4 regions of the Streptomyces sp. NPDC001270 genome follow, and region 1 is predicted to be linked to each of the others. Evidence: riboswitches for the same ligand, from Rfam matches in the RefSeq annotation. Region 1 holds a riboswitch; each other region holds the start of a gene.
What was found. A riboswitch is a leader RNA that binds a small molecule or an ion and turns the genes downstream of it on or off. The one in region 1 is predicted to bind cyclic di-AMP.
Positions count from the first base shown of each region.

Region 2: another riboswitch for cyclic di-AMP. It lies ahead of ACFY2B_RS00700 (transglycosylase SLT domain-containing protein); the one in region 1 lies ahead of ACFY2B_RS41110 (M23 family metallopeptidase).
Region 3: another riboswitch for cyclic di-AMP. It lies ahead of ACFY2B_RS07800 (C40 family peptidase); the one in region 1 lies ahead of ACFY2B_RS41110 (M23 family metallopeptidase).
Region 4: another riboswitch for cyclic di-AMP. It lies ahead of ACFY2B_RS22895 (transglycosylase family protein); the one in region 1 lies ahead of ACFY2B_RS41110 (M23 family metallopeptidase).

Region 1 covers NZ_JBIAXM010000046.1:22,112-25,590, reverse strand. The annotation lists gene ACFY2B_RS41120 (dihydrofolate reductase family protein) at 1-1,095, shown strand, start outside; tRNA gene ACFY2B_RS41115 (tRNA-Met) at 1,225-1,298, shown strand; cyclic di-AMP (ydaO/yuaA leader) riboswitch at 1,621-1,779, shown strand; gene ACFY2B_RS41110 (M23 family metallopeptidase) at 1,787-2,830, shown strand; gene ACFY2B_RS41105 (aldo/keto reductase) at 2,956-3,479, shown strand, end outside.
Region 2 covers NZ_JBIAXM010000001.1:149,227-152,705, forward strand. The annotation lists gene ACFY2B_RS00690 (NAD(P)-binding domain-containing protein) at 1-483, shown strand, start outside; gene ACFY2B_RS00695 (HAD family hydrolase) at 682-1,488, shown strand; gene ACFY2B_RS00700 (transglycosylase SLT domain-containing protein) at 1,523-2,029, opposite strand; cyclic di-AMP (ydaO/yuaA leader) riboswitch at 2,032-2,213, opposite strand; gene ACFY2B_RS00705 (hypothetical protein) at 2,528-2,701, opposite strand; gene ACFY2B_RS00710 (CocE/NonD family hydrolase) at 3,410-3,479, opposite strand, start outside.
Region 3 covers NZ_JBIAXM010000003.1:323,964-327,442, forward strand. The annotation lists gene ACFY2B_RS07790 (ATP-dependent Clp protease proteolytic subunit) at 1-536, shown strand, start outside; gene ACFY2B_RS07795 (hypothetical protein) at 544-852, shown strand; cyclic di-AMP (ydaO/yuaA leader) riboswitch at 1,190-1,400, shown strand; gene ACFY2B_RS07800 (C40 family peptidase) at 1,404-1,877, shown strand; partial or broken gene ACFY2B_RS07805 (LysE family translocator) at 1,951-2,460, opposite strand; partial or broken gene ACFY2B_RS07810 (LysR substrate-binding domain-containing protein) at 2,469-3,278, shown strand; gene ACFY2B_RS07815 (ATP-binding protein) at 3,282-3,479, opposite strand, start outside.
Region 4 covers NZ_JBIAXM010000013.1:153,737-157,215, forward strand. The annotation lists gene ACFY2B_RS22890 (transglycosylase family protein) at 1-831, shown strand, start outside; cyclic di-AMP (ydaO/yuaA leader) riboswitch at 1,014-1,181, shown strand; gene ACFY2B_RS22895 (transglycosylase family protein) at 1,186-1,890, shown strand; gene eno (phosphopyruvate hydratase) at 2,453-3,479, shown strand, end outside.

The DNA.
Region 1 (3,479 bases):
TCCCTCGACGGCTGTCTGGACGACACCGGCCCCGAGCGGCTCCTGCTCTCCTCCCCGGCCGACTTCGACCGGGTCGACGCGGTGCGGGCGTCCGTCGACGCGATCCTGATCGGCGCGGGCACGATCCGCGCCGACAACCCCCGGCTCCTGGTCAACGCGGCCGAACGGCGGGCCGCCCGGCTCGCGGCCGGCCGTCCTGAGTACCCGCTGAAGGTCGCCGTCAGCGGTTCGGGCGACCTCGACCCGGACGCCAGGTTCTGGCACACCGGCGGCGAGAAGGTCCTCTACACGACGGACGGGGGCGCCGAGCGGGCCCGGCGCGCCGGACTCGCGGCCGACATCGTCCCGCTGGGCCCCGGCCTCGACTGGCGGGCGCTCCTCGGGCACCTGCACGCGGAACGCGGGGTGCGGCGGCTGATGGTCGAGGGCGGCGGGACCGTGCACACCCAGCTGCTCCGGCAGGGCCTCGCCGACGAACTCCAGCTCGTCGTCGCCCCGCTGCTGGTCGGGGACCCCGGGGCGCCCCGGCTGTTCGGGCCGGGGGAGTACCAGCGCGGACGCCTCAGGCTGCTGGAGACCCGGCGGATCGACGACGTCGTCCTGCTGCGGTACGAGCCGACCGCGCCCGGAACCGGCCGGACGGCCGCCGCCGCGGACCGGCACTGGATGCGGATCGCCTGCGAACTGGCGGCGCTGTGCCCGCCCTCGCGGACCGCGTTCAGCGTGGGCGCGGTGGTGGTGGCCGCGGACGGTACGGAGCTGGCCCGCGGGTTCTCCCGGGAGGCGGACGACCCCGTGGTCCACGCGGAGGAGGCCGCGCTCGCCAAGACCGACCCGGCGGATCCGCGGCTGGCCTCGGCCACCGTCTACAGCAGCCTGGAGCCGTGCGCCCGGCGGGCCTCGCGCCCCGCGCCCTGCGCGCGGCTGATCCTGGACGCGGGGGTACGGCGGGTGGTCACCGCCTGGCGGGAGCCCGACACGTTCGTGGCGGGGGCCGACGGGAGCGGGCTGCTGACGGCCGCGGGCGCCGACGTCGTCGTACTGCCCGAGTACGAGGCGGCGGCCAAGGAGCCGAACCGCCACCTGCTCGGCTGAGCGGGAGCCGGTCGGCCTTCTGCTCGGCCGGGCGGGAGGCGAGGGGGGCCATCCGCTCGGCTGAACGGGAGCCGCTCCGGCGTGCGTGCGTTCGCTGTCCTGCGCATGGCGTATAGTTGTCATCACCGACGCGGGGTGGAGCAGCTCGGTAGCTCGCTGGGCTCATAACCCAGAGGTCGCAGGTTCAAATCCTGTCCCCGCTACTGAAGGCTCAGGGCCGGAATCCAGTTCCAAGGATTCCGGCCCTGAGTGTTTTCCGGCGCCGCACATCGCCCCTTGACCATTGTCACGGCGGGTGATCGGACGACCTCCCTCCGCATAACAACTGAAACACCGTCAAGTCCGCCGGGTCTTCAGACTTTCTCTGCGGGCGAGGTCAAGTCGCCCGTTTTTCGCCGGTCATGACCGCTAAGTCCGCGCCCGATCGCGTTAAGGATCAAGCCGAACGGCTTGGAATCTGGCCGCCGAGTCTATTAACGTTCGATAACGCAGCGCGGTCGTCCCAGCCGTCACCAGAGGCGGCTCCGTGCGCACGCGCCGAATCCCGTAAGGGAACCGGGGAACCACCACCTTGGGGTGAATCACGCGGACACCACCGTGGAGACACGGCTGGTTACGCGCGTAGGAGACCTTCCTGCTCCGAACCCGTCAGCTAACCCGGTAGGCGGAGGAAGGAAAGGAGTACGCCCGAGTGGCGTCCAATCGGCCTGCCCCCGAAGCCCCGTACGCGCCGAGTCAGTACGGCACCGAGACCTTTGCCTACGGCGGCTACGGCGCCGACGAGGGCCAGGGCACCTGGGGGGAATGGAACCCCACCGAGGACTCCGTCCGCCCGATACGCGGCCGGCACCGCGTGGCCAAGCAGCGCGGCGGACTCGCCCGCAGCTCCACGGTCCTCGGCGTCGGCGTCATCGCCGCCGTCGGCGCGGGCGGCATGGCCAGCGCCAACACCGGCAAGCCCCCGGTGTCCATCTCCATGCCCGACCTGCCCTCCGTCGGCTCCCTGCTGGGCGACGACTCCTCCGCGCAGCCCTCCAAGGGCTCCACGACCGCCCTGAGCAGCGTCGGCGTGACCGAGGCCGACAGCGCCGACGGCACCACCGACGCCGGTGAGGTGCTGCGCAACCGCATCATGGCCCAGGCCGAGCAGCAGCAGGACCAGGCCCAGACCAAGGCCGTCGCCGCCGCCGTGTCCGCCGCCGACAAGCAGGCCGCCGACGCGGCCGCCAAGGCGGAGAAGGAGGCCGCGGCCAAGGCCGCCGCCGCCAAGGAGAAGGCGGAGGCCGCCGCCAGGAAGAAGGCCGAGGAGGAGCGCCTGGCCGCGCTGGCCAAACAGTTCACGCTGCCGACCCCCTCGTACACGATCACCGGCACCTTCGGGCAGCCGGGCTCCATGTGGTCCTCCGGCTATCACACCGGTCTCGACTTCGCCGCCCCCACGGGCACGCTGATCAAGGCCATCCACAGCGGCACGATCACCGAGGCGGGCTGGGCCGGCTCCTACGGCTACCGCACGATCCTCACCCTCGACGACGGCACCGAACTCTGGTTCTGCCACCAGTCGTCGATCAACGTGAGCGTCGGACAGAAGGTCACCACCGGGGACGTCATCGGCCGCGTGGGCGCCACCGGCAACGTCACCGGCCCGCACCTCCACCTGGAGGTCCACCCGGGCGGCCAGTCCAGCGGCATCGACCCGATGGCCTGGCTGCGCGGCAAGGGCCTCACCCCCTGACCCACCCCTGATCCCCGGCGGTCCTGACGGCATCCCCCCGACGCCAGGGCTGCCGGTCAGGTGTTTACGGGGTCTTTGCGTCCCCCGACGGAATCGTGGCTTCCGACGAGTGCGTTGAACCGGCCATGACTTCCCTACACAAACTCGGCGCCTCCGGCCTGGAGGTCTTCCCGCTCGTCCTCGGCGGCAACGTCTTCGGCTGGACCGCCGACGAGCCGACGTCCTTCGCCGTCCTGGACGCCTACACCGCCGCCGGCGGCAACCTCATCGACACCGCCGACTCGTACACCTCGTGGATCGAGGGGAACAAGGGCGGCGAGTCCGAGACGGTCATCGGCAACTGGCTCACGGCACGCGGCAACCGTGCGGACGTGCTGATCGCCTCCAAGGTCAGCCAGCACCCCGAATTCCAGGGCCTGTCCGCGGCCAACATCAAGGCCGCGGCGGACGCCTCGCTGCGCCGTCTGAAGACCGATTACATCGACCTCTACTACACGCACTTCGACAAGCCCGAAGTGCCGGTCGAGGAGATCATCGGCGCGCTCGACGAACTGGTGCGGGCCGGCAAGGTGCGGCACATCGCCGCGTCCAACATCAGCGCGGAGCGGCTCCAGGAGTCCCTGGACTTCTCCGACCGCGAGGGCCTGGC
Region 2 (3,479 bases), on a different contig from region 1:
TGGGCCCTCAGCCACTACCCGCAGCCCTACCGCTACCTCCCTGCCCGCACCCGGCACTATCTGGTCCGCCGGGTGCTCGGCCCGCTCGGCGCCTGGTGGCTGCGGGACCGCTTCGAGGGCAAGGTACGGGTCGAGGAGATCGACCGTGTCCTGGGTGCGGAAGCCCTCGACGGGGCCCCGGTCCTCACGGTCCGTACCCGTGCCGGTGCCACCGGCCGGCTGATGGCCGACCACGTCATCGCGGCGACCGGCTACCGCGTCGACATAGCCGCGATGGGCTTCCTGGCCCATGGGCTTCGCACCCGGCTCATCGTCAGCCGCGGCACTCCGAAGCTCGGCCCGGGATACGTCTCCTCGGTCCCCGGCCTCTACTTCACCGGCCTGCCCGCCGCGGCCTCCTACGGACCGGTGATGCGCTTCGTGTGCGGCACCGAGTTCGCCTCCCCGCGCCTGACCAGACACCTGGTGGCGGCCCACGGCTGAGACCGGCGCGGCCTCCGCGTCACGGCCGGCACCGGGGGAAGGGGCGCCGAACGTACGGGAGACGGGCGCGAGGGCGCGAAGAAGGGGAGTGGGAAGAGAAGAAGGGGAGTGGGAAGAAGAGACGGACGCTACGGCGCGGCGAGGAGGGGTGGGAAGCGGACGTGAGTCGGAGCGGCGCGCTGTCCGTATTCTCTGATCATGGCCGCTCCTCCCGCATTCTCACTCGTCGCCACCGACCTCGACGGGACGCTCCTGCGTGGTGACGACACCCTCTCCGACCGGTCCCTCGCCGTGCTCGCGCGCGTGGCGCGGGCCGGTGCCCGGCACTTGGTGGTCACCGGGCGCCCCGCGCCACGGGTACGGCCGCTGCTCGACAGACTCGGCGGCGAGGGGCTCGCGGTGTGCGGACAGGGCGCGCAGGTGTACGACGCCGGCGCGGACCGCCTGCTGTGGTCGGTCACCCTGGACCGGGAGTTGGCCGAGACCGCGCTCGGCAAGATCGAGGCCGAGGTGGGGCAGGTGTACGCGGCCGTCGACCAGGACGGGGTGGACGGGCTCACGCTCATCGAACCCGGGTATCTGATGCCGCATCCGACGCTGCCCGCCGTACGCGTCGAGCGGCGCGATGATCTGTGGTGCGCGCCCATCAGCAAGGTTCTGCTGCGGCATCCGGCGCTGTCCGACGACGAGTTGGCGGCGACGGCGCGCTCGGTCGTGGGTTCCCTGGCGAACGTCACGATGTCGGGGCCGGGGACCGTGGAGTTGCAGCCGTGCGGCATCACCAAGGCCACCGGTCTGGCGCTGGCCGCCGAGCACCTGCGGCTGGGCGCCGACCGGGCCGTCGCCTTCGGCGACATGCCGAACGACATCCCGATGTTCCGGTGGGCCGCCTATGGGGTGGCGATGGGGGGAGCACACCCCGAACTCAAGGCGGTGGCCGACGAGATCACGACGTCGAACGAGGACGACGGCGTGGCCGTCGTCCTCGAACGACTGTTTCCGTGAACGCCGCGAACGGTTCTTCAGCGCGGCGGGTCCGTCAGTAGGCGCTGTTGACGTTGTCGATCGAGCCGTAGCGGTGGGCGGCGTAGTTGCAGGCGGCCGTTATGTTGGCGACGGGGTCGTAGATGTCGTTGGACGTGCCCGCGACGTGGTAGGCCCGGAACGTCGGGTCGATCACCTGGAGCAGGCCCTTGGACGGGATGCCCTTGGCCGCGTTGGAGTCCCAGAGGTTGATGGCCCGGGGGTTGCCCGAGGACTCGCGGATGATGTTGCGGTAGATGCCGTTGTAGGTGCCCGGGATCTTGTTGCGCGCCATGACGGCGAGCGACTCGCGGATCCAGCCGTCGAGGTTGTTCTTGTATCCAGCCGTCGTCAGGGCCGTCGTGGTCCCGCTGACGGCCGTCGTGGTCGCGGTGGTGGCCGCGTGGGCGCCGGCGGCGCCGATGAGAGGCAGGGCGAGTACGGCGGCGCCCGTGCCGGCCACCGCGAGGGTGCGAGCGAGGCGGTTGACGCGGTGACGGCGGTACTGAGCGGCAGCAGACATGGTGTTCCTCTCCGGCGCCTGCGAGGTGAGCTGTCGGGTTCGGGCGGGGGAGACGCCCGGCCGGCCGCCACATGGCGACTCGGCTTCACCCCTAGCCGTTCCGGTCGGCTGTGCCGTCCGGTCCGGCGACCTACCTGGGTCCCCCGCTCCTGCCGTGCGAATTTGTGTTCGTCGATGGGTCATGACGGGTGGCGGCAGGATTCGGCGTCCACCCGACTGGCCCGGAAGCTATGCGACCGCACATGCCGGAAACAAGTACCGGATTCATAGCTCATGCCGATTGACTGCGGGATGGTGGGTATGACCGGTAGATCCTTTGCGACTGCCAACGGTCAACTGGGCGACTGCGTACGGCGGGTTGAAAGTGTGGTCCGGGTGTCGACACGCCGCCTCGTGTGACCCAAATCACCCGTCTCGGGCTCGAAGTGCATTAAGCACCAAGAGGAATTGAGGTGCCAATGACGGCAAAACGGTCACTTCACCCCATGGTCCCCGGAATTACCTTTTCTGCGCCCAGTGGAAGGCTGCCTCGGCGCCTGTCGTGCGGATCGCCTTGCCGACGGGGTAGAAGTGGCTTGCGTCACAGGTGAACTCCGGGTGGGCCTGGACCGCGGTGTCCGCGTGGATCCGGTCGGTACGGGCGAAATGGCAGGTCCGAGCGGGCGCGGGCACGGGTCGACGTGCGGCGCGCCCGGTGATCGTGTGCGCCTCCGGCGCGGCCCCGGTCTACGTCGAAGGTCCGAATAGCCCGGAATATCCGTACCGTTCGAGTGTGCGTGTGTGACGGTGTGGCACGGAGTGACTTCCTTGTGCCTTTCCTCCGCTTCTTCTCTGTCTTACTTGGTCTTACTTGCGCCTTTCTTCCGGCTGTTCCGGCGCCGCGAAGCCGATCGGTGCGGTTCAAGGGCCGGGTCTTTACCGGCAGTTCGAGCGGGCTGCCCGCCGGGCCCGTACCGGCAGCCCGCCGCCGACTCCGGGCGCGGCCGGGCCTACGGCCGGCAGGCGGTGGAGACGGCGACGCGGATACGGCGGCCTGCCGGGAGGCAGGGCGGGAGGCCGTGCCCGGTGCCACCAGGCCGCCGTCGTCGCCGACCGGACGGGAGGGGGCGGTGTCCGCGCCGGTGTGCAGCGGTGAGCGCGCCAGGGCCGGGGCACCTGGAGTCCGTACGCGAGGTACATCACCCGGGGACGACCAGGCGGGCTCGCCGACCCGGCGGCCTTGGAGGAAGTGCGGTCTCCTTGAGGAAGTGGACGGCCGGTCCGGGTGGCGGGCCGTGGCCGGGGTACTGGTGCGACCAGGGGCCGATCAGCCCGCGCGCGGACACGGTCGTGGGGCAGGGGCTCGACCAGACGGAGGGGAGTGTCGTGGTACGGGACGTGTCAGCAGCCCACCGCCGGCACCGCTGCTTTGATGGCACCGCGTGCCGCGGCCCCGTCGGTAGGGCCGTAC
Region 3 (3,479 bases), on a different contig from region 1:
GCCGCATCGTCATCCTGGGCACGCCGATCGACGACACGGCGGCGAACGACGTGATGGCGCAGTTCATGCACCTCGAACACGCCGCGCCGGACCGGCCCATCTCGCTGTACATCAATTCCCCGGGCGGCTCGTTCAGCGCGATGACGGCGATCTACGACACCATGCGGTACCTCGCCTGCGACGTGGACACCCTCTGCCTCGGGCAGGCCGGCTCCGCGGCGGCCGTGCTGCTCGCGGCCGGCACCCCCGGCAAGCGGCTCGCGCTGCCGGGCGTACGGCTGCTGCTCCAGCAACCGTCACTGCCCCGGCCGGTACAGGGCCAGCCCAGCGACCTCGTCATCGAGGCCGACGAGCTGACGCGCGTCCGCGCCCTCCAGGAGGAGATCCTGGCCCGCCATACGGGACGCACCCCTCAGCAGATCCACGAGGATCTGGAGCGGGACCTGATCCTGGACGCCCAAGGCGCACTGGAGTACGGACTGGTGGACCACATCGTCCGCAGCCGCGGGGCCGCGCGCACGCCGGACGCCGGGTGAGCCGCGGATGCTGCCGCCGGAACTGCCGCCGCTGCCCGCCCTGACCCGCGCCGAGGGCGAACTGATCGACCGCTACCTCGAAGCGGTCGACCTGCTGGGCCGGATCAACCCGGCGCGCGGCGCGGACACCTACCCCGCACTGCGGGCCGCCCAGGCGCTGGCGCGCACGGCGGTCGAACTGCGGGACGCGCTGGCCCTGATGCACCTGCGGGGCGAGAGGGAGCTGCACGCGGTCACGCTGGCGCGGGCGCTGCGCGTACTGGACGGCGAGCGGCGCACCGCCCGGGTCGCGCTGCCACCGGACGGCGCGGGGTGATGCGGGGTTCCCCGGACCCCCGGTCCGCCGCGTCGGCGCAACGCCGGGGGCCGGGCTGAAACGGCCCAACCGGCGTACCTCTGTTCGGCGTAGGCGGACGTCCCTTTTCGGGACCGCGAAGGGTGTGCGGGGCGTGGGGCCGACGGAGCCGCCGAAGTGCTCCCGTGCTGGTCCGAGGGCTCGTCGGCGTTTCGGCCATGGGCGGAATGGACCGCCCTCCGCCCAAACAGGTGGGTGGTGACTAAAGACACACATCGCCGGTTGCGTTGGGATTTTCTGACAGTTGTGAGTGAAGATCCCTGTCCGACGACAAGCCCCCGCCACAGCGGCGGGGCGGTCCGGGCGGACGCCGAGTCCTGCCGCCGCCCGGATGCCCGGTCGACAGGAGTGGATCGGCAGGAGTGGAGGACCCAGGCACGACGGGTCGCCGGAACGGACGCGAGTCCGGTCCGAGCGGCCCTTGGGGTGAAGCCGTGGCGACGCGGCCGGGCAACTTCGCCAGCCCGAATCCGACAGGTCATCCTTCACAGGCGGCTGACGAAGGGTTGCGCATGACTGCGCTCAATCGTGTCCCATCGCTGATGGCGCGGGCCGGTACGGCCTCGGCGCTCACCCTCGCCGCCGTGGGCGGCTCGATCGTGGCCCCTGGTCTGGCACCCGAGGCAGCGGCCGCCACCATGGGCGCCAGGGCCCTCAAGGTCGCGGCGTCCAAGAAGGGCTCCCCGTACAAGTGGGGCGCCACCGGCCCGCGCAGATTCGACTGCTCCGGGCTCACGCTGTACTCGTTCAAGAAGGCGGGCAAGGCCCTGCCGCGTACGGCGGCCCAGCAGTACAACAAGACGCGCCACATCTCGGTCAGGAGCCGCAAGGCCGGAGACCTGGTGTTCTTCCATGCGGGTTCCAGCGTCTACCACGTCGGCATCTACGCAGGTAAGGGGAAGATCTGGCACGCCCCGAAGACCGGGGACGTGGTGCGGCTGGAAAAGATCTGGACCAGGCGAGTCTGGTACGGACGGGTGAACTGACCGGTCCGAGGGGATGCCGGCTCCTGGCGTCGTGCCGTCATCCCCTCGGCGCCCGTTCACGGCTGACCTGGCATCAGGACAGCAGCGGTTCGAGGAGCAGGGCCGCGCCGAGGGCCGCCAGGGCCAGTCCCGTGCCCGCGCCGAGGGCCCGCGCGGCGCGTGGCTCGCGCAGCCACCGGCCCAGCCGGTCCACCAGCAGCGCGACCGCCGGGAACCACACCAGGGTCAGCCCGATCACGATCAGCGCCAGCAGCAGGGTCCTGGGCAGCGCCGGGCCGTCCCGCGGCACGAACTGGGGCAGCAGGCTGAGGAAGGTCAGTGAGACCTTGGGATTGAGGGCGTTGGTGACGAACCCCTGCCGCAGCGGATGCGCGGCCGAGGGCAGTAGCGGCCCGGCTTCCGCGGCGGGGCGGCGCAGGGACCACAGGGTCCGTCCGCCGAGGTACAGGACGTAGGCGCCGCCGAGCAGTTGCAGCGCGCGGAACAGCGGGGGCACGGCCACCAGGGCCGCCGCGACCCCGGCGACCACGAGCGTCGTGTGCACGAGCAGCCCGCCCGCGATGCCGAGCGCGCAGGCGACGCCGTGCCGGCCAGTTGGCGAAGCCGGAGCGGGAGGCGGGCACCGCCCTGCTGGTCCGGCACCACCGCGGCGCACGGCTGACCGGCGCGGGCGAGCTGCTGGTGGTGCGGGCACGCCGGGTCCTCGACGAACTGGACCGCGCCCGGCACGAGCTGGCCCGGCTGGCCGGCCTGTCGGGCGGCACGCTCCGGCTCGGCACGTTCCCGACCGCCGGTATCCATCTGCTGCCCCCGGTCCTCGCCGTGTTCCGCCGGGCCCATCCGGACGTGGAGCTGTCGGTCGCGGACCACGACCCGCCGCACGGGGTGACGGCCGTCGCGGCCGGTACGGTGGACCTCGCGCTGACGCACTCCTACCACCCGGCCGAGCCCTTCCCGGTACCGTCCTCGGTGCGCCTGGAGCCGGTGCTGGTGGAGGAACTGGTCCTGGTGACCGCCCCGGGGCACGCCCTGAGCGACGGCGCCGCACGGCTGCCGCTGTCCGCACTCGCCGGGCAGCCGCTGATCAGCATGGCCCCGGACCATCCGGCCCGGCGGGGCGTGGAGTCCCTGCTGGCCGCGGCGGGGGCCACGCCGTCCGTGCTGGTGCCGACCCCCGGGTACGCAGTGGTGTGCGCGCTGGTCAGCGCCGGGCTCGGGGTGGCCGTCGTACCCGAGACGGTGGCGCGCACGGCGGTCACCCCGGTCGGGGTGCGGGCGCTGGAGGGGGGCGGGATGCGCCGTACGATCCTGGTCGCCCACCGCGCGGACGAGGTGGCGCCGGCCGCGGACGCCTTCCGGGCGCTGCTGCGCGGGGCGTTCGGCCGTGCGCACCAGGCGTGACCGCTACGGTTCCTGCTGTCCCACCGCCGTCACCGGCTGCGCCGGCACGGTGAAGGGCAGTTCGACGGAGATGGTCTTGCCGCCCTCGCGGGTGGGGCGGACGTGCAGCTTGCCGCCGCATTCGGCGGTGAGCCAGCGGACGATGACCATGCCGCGGCCGTTGTCCTGCTGGACGGCCGCGGGGAGTCTCTTCGGGAAGCG
Region 4 (3,479 bases), on a different contig from region 1:
CCGGACCAGGCCAGCCGCCAGCAGCAGATCGCGGTCGCCGAGAAGATCCTCGCCGACCAGGGGACGACCCCCTGGGCCACCTGCGCCCTGCTCTCCGGGCTCACCGCCAAGTCCGGCCACATCGGGGTGGACACCGGTGTCACGGACGGCTCCTCGTCCGGCAAGAAGGATTCCGCGGAGGATTCGGACGGGTCGGGTTCGAAGGGCTCGGCGTCCGGGTCTGGTTCATCTGATTCATCCGGATTGCCTGGCTCGCAGGGCTTGTCCGACTCGCCCCCGTCGTCCGGCACTTCCTCGGATCCGTCCTCGGATTCCACTTCTGACTCCCTCCCGAGCGGTTCGCCGTCCGGCTCTCCGTCGTCGAGCGCGAGTCCGGGCACGGGCACGGGTGCGGGCCACGGCGCGACGGACGGGTCTGCGAAGTCCGGCAAGCCCGACAAGTCGGCATCACCTGACTCCAGTGCTTCGCCGGGAATCGGTGATTCGTCCACGGAGTCCCCCGACCCCGCCGGTGCGGACAACTCCTGGCGGACCGGCGGCTCCTGGAGCCTGGTCGACACCGGCTCCCTGGGTGGCGGCGGCCGTCATCGGGGCGGCAGTGCGGATGAAAGCGGGACAACCGGGGCGGGTGGCCGAGGGGCTGCCCCGTCCGGCAAGCACGTCTACACCGTCCGTGCCGGCGACAGCCTCGGCTCCATCGCCGACTCGCTTGGCGTGGACGGCGGATGGCATGCGCTCTACGCCGCCAACAAGAAGGTCGTCGGCTCCGACCCGGACCACATCACCCCCGGTCAGACCCTGAAGGCCGGGACCGAAGGGCGCGTCGGATAGCGGGAGTTGGCGCCCTGCTTCGGGCTTAATGTCCGGTTTGGCGAAAGTGTGGGATGAGTCTCAGAAGCCTTGATCGTCTTTGAAATTCCCCGAAGCGCGTGTCTACGGTCATGACCGCTCGCCACCGCGGGCCCCGGCTGCCGCAACGCCTAATCCTGCCAGCGGCCGTACGGGAACAGTCGTCGCGTCGAGCGCCGTAGGCAGGAGCGGGGGACCCAAGGTAGGTGCCGCTGCGGTCGGTTGACCGAAGCGGCTAGGGGTGAAGCCGCGCCTCCACACGGAGGTGCGGCCGGGCAACTCAACCGGCCCGAACCCGACAGCTCACCTCGCAGGCGTCGGTGAGGGGATCGATCCATGCTGTTCTCCAGCAAGGGCAAGCACCGTCGCCCGTCCAAGGCCACCCGCGTCGTCGCGCTCGCCGGTGTCACCGGTGCCGCCGTCGCCGCCCCGCTGATGGCCGTCGGCGACGCCTCCGCCGCCACCGCCTCCCAGTGGGACGCCGTCGCCCAGTGCGAGTCCGGCGGCAACTGGTCCATCAACACCGGCAACAACTACTACGGCGGCCTCCAGTTCTCCGCGTCCACCTGGGCCGCCTACGGCGGCACGCAGTACGCGGCCACCGCCGACAAGGCCACCAAGTCGCAGCAGATCGAGATCGCCGAGAAGGTCCTCGCGAGCCAGGGCAAGGGCGCCTGGCCGGTCTGCGGCACGGGGCTGTCCAGCACCCCCTACTCCGGCGGCGACTCCAGCGGTTCGGGTTCCGGTTCCGGTTCCAGCGGTTCCGGTTCGACCGGCTCCACCACCGGCCGTGCCACCGAGCAGCAGGCCGCCTCGCGCACCGCCGACCGCCCGGCCGCGAGCAGGACCGTCACCACCCCGACCGGCAAGAAGGTCAAGAAGGGCGACGGCGAGTACAAGGTCGTCAAGGGCGACACCCTCAGCTCGATCGCCGAGAAGCACCACGTCGCGGGCGGCTGGCAGAAGCTGTTCGAGCTGAACAAGGACATCGTCGAGAACGCCGACCTCATCTACCCGGGCCAGCAGCTGCACCTGAAGTGACCCCGGTGGTCCGCTCCTGAAGGGCCCCCGCCGGACCGCTCCTGGTTCGACCCCGGCGGGCGCTCCCGAGGCGACAGCCGATCGGCAGCCCGGTCACAGCCCCCGCACAGCGGCGGCCTCCATCGTGGAGGACGCCCGGGGGCAGCCCCCGTCCCCACGGGCTCCCCGCCCCGGCGCGCTTTCCCCCGTGCGCGCCGGGGCGGGTTCTTTCTGTCTGTTCCTTTCTGTTGCGTTCCTTTCCGTGCCGCTCGTCCTTTCCGCGCCGCTCGCCCTTCCAGCGCTGCTCGCCCTTCCTGCCGCTCGCCCTTTGGCCCGCGTCCGCCCGCTTTCTGTGTTTCCCGGGCATTCCCGCACGTCCGCGCCGCCCTTTACCTCGCGCACCCCGAGCCGGCGCCGGCAGTTTCCGTTCCCCCCTTTGTTCCGTTCAGAAACAATGTGTACCGTCAACTGTCGTCACCCTGTCCACGGGGCGGTCGGCTACCGGCCGAGGCCCCCGGGCCGGTTAGGCTCTAGTCGCAAGGCGCACAGCCCCGCACTTCCAGCGTCACATTCCATGAAGGAGATGCTCGTGCCGTCCATCGACGTCGTCGTAGCCCGGGAAATCCTGGACTCCCGAGGCAATCCCACGGTCGAGGTCGAGGTCGGCCTCGACGACGGCAGCACGGGTCGTGCCGCCGTCCCGTCCGGCGCCTCCACCGGCGCCTTCGAGGCCATCGAGCTGCGCGACGGTGACCCCAACCGCTACCTGGGCAAGGGCGTCGAGAAGGCCGTCCTCGCCGTCATCGAGCAGATCGGCCCGGAGCTGGTCGGCTACGACGCCACCGAGCAGCGCCTGATCGACCAGGCCATGTTCGACCTGGACGCCACCGACAACAAGGGCTCGCTCGGCGCCAACGCCATCCTCGGCGTCTCCCTCGCCGTCGCCCACGCGGCCTCCGAGGCCAGCGACCTCCCCCTCTTCCGCTACCTGGGCGGCCCGAACGCGCACCTGCTGCCGGTGCCGATGATGAACATCCTGAACGGCGGCTCGCACGCCGACTCCAACGTGGACATCCAGGAGTTCATGATCGCCCCGATCGGCGCGGAGTCCTTCTCCGAGGCCCTGCGCTGGGGCGCCGAGGTCTACCACACCCTGAAGTCCGTCCTGAAGACCAAGGGCCTGTCCACCGGCCTCGGCGACGAGGGCGGCTTCGCCCCGAACCTGGGCTCCAACCGCGACGCCCTCGACCTGATCCTCGAAGCGATCAAGCAGGCCGGGTACGTCCCCGGGGAGCAGATCGCCCTCGCCCTCGACGTCGCCGCCTCCGAGTTCTACAAGGAGGGCAAGTACGTCTTCGAGGGCAAGGAGCGCTCCGCCGCCGAGATGACGGAGTACTACGAGGAACTGGTCGCCGCCTACCCGCTCGTCTCGATCGAGGACCCGCTGTTCGAGGACGACTGGGCGGGCTGGAAGGTCATCACGGACAAGCTCGGCGACAAGGTGCAGCTGGTCGGCGACGACCTGTTCGTCACCAACCCGGAGCGGCTGGCCCGCGGCATCGAGGAGGGCACCGCCAACGCCCTGCTGGTCAAGGTCAACCAGATCGGCT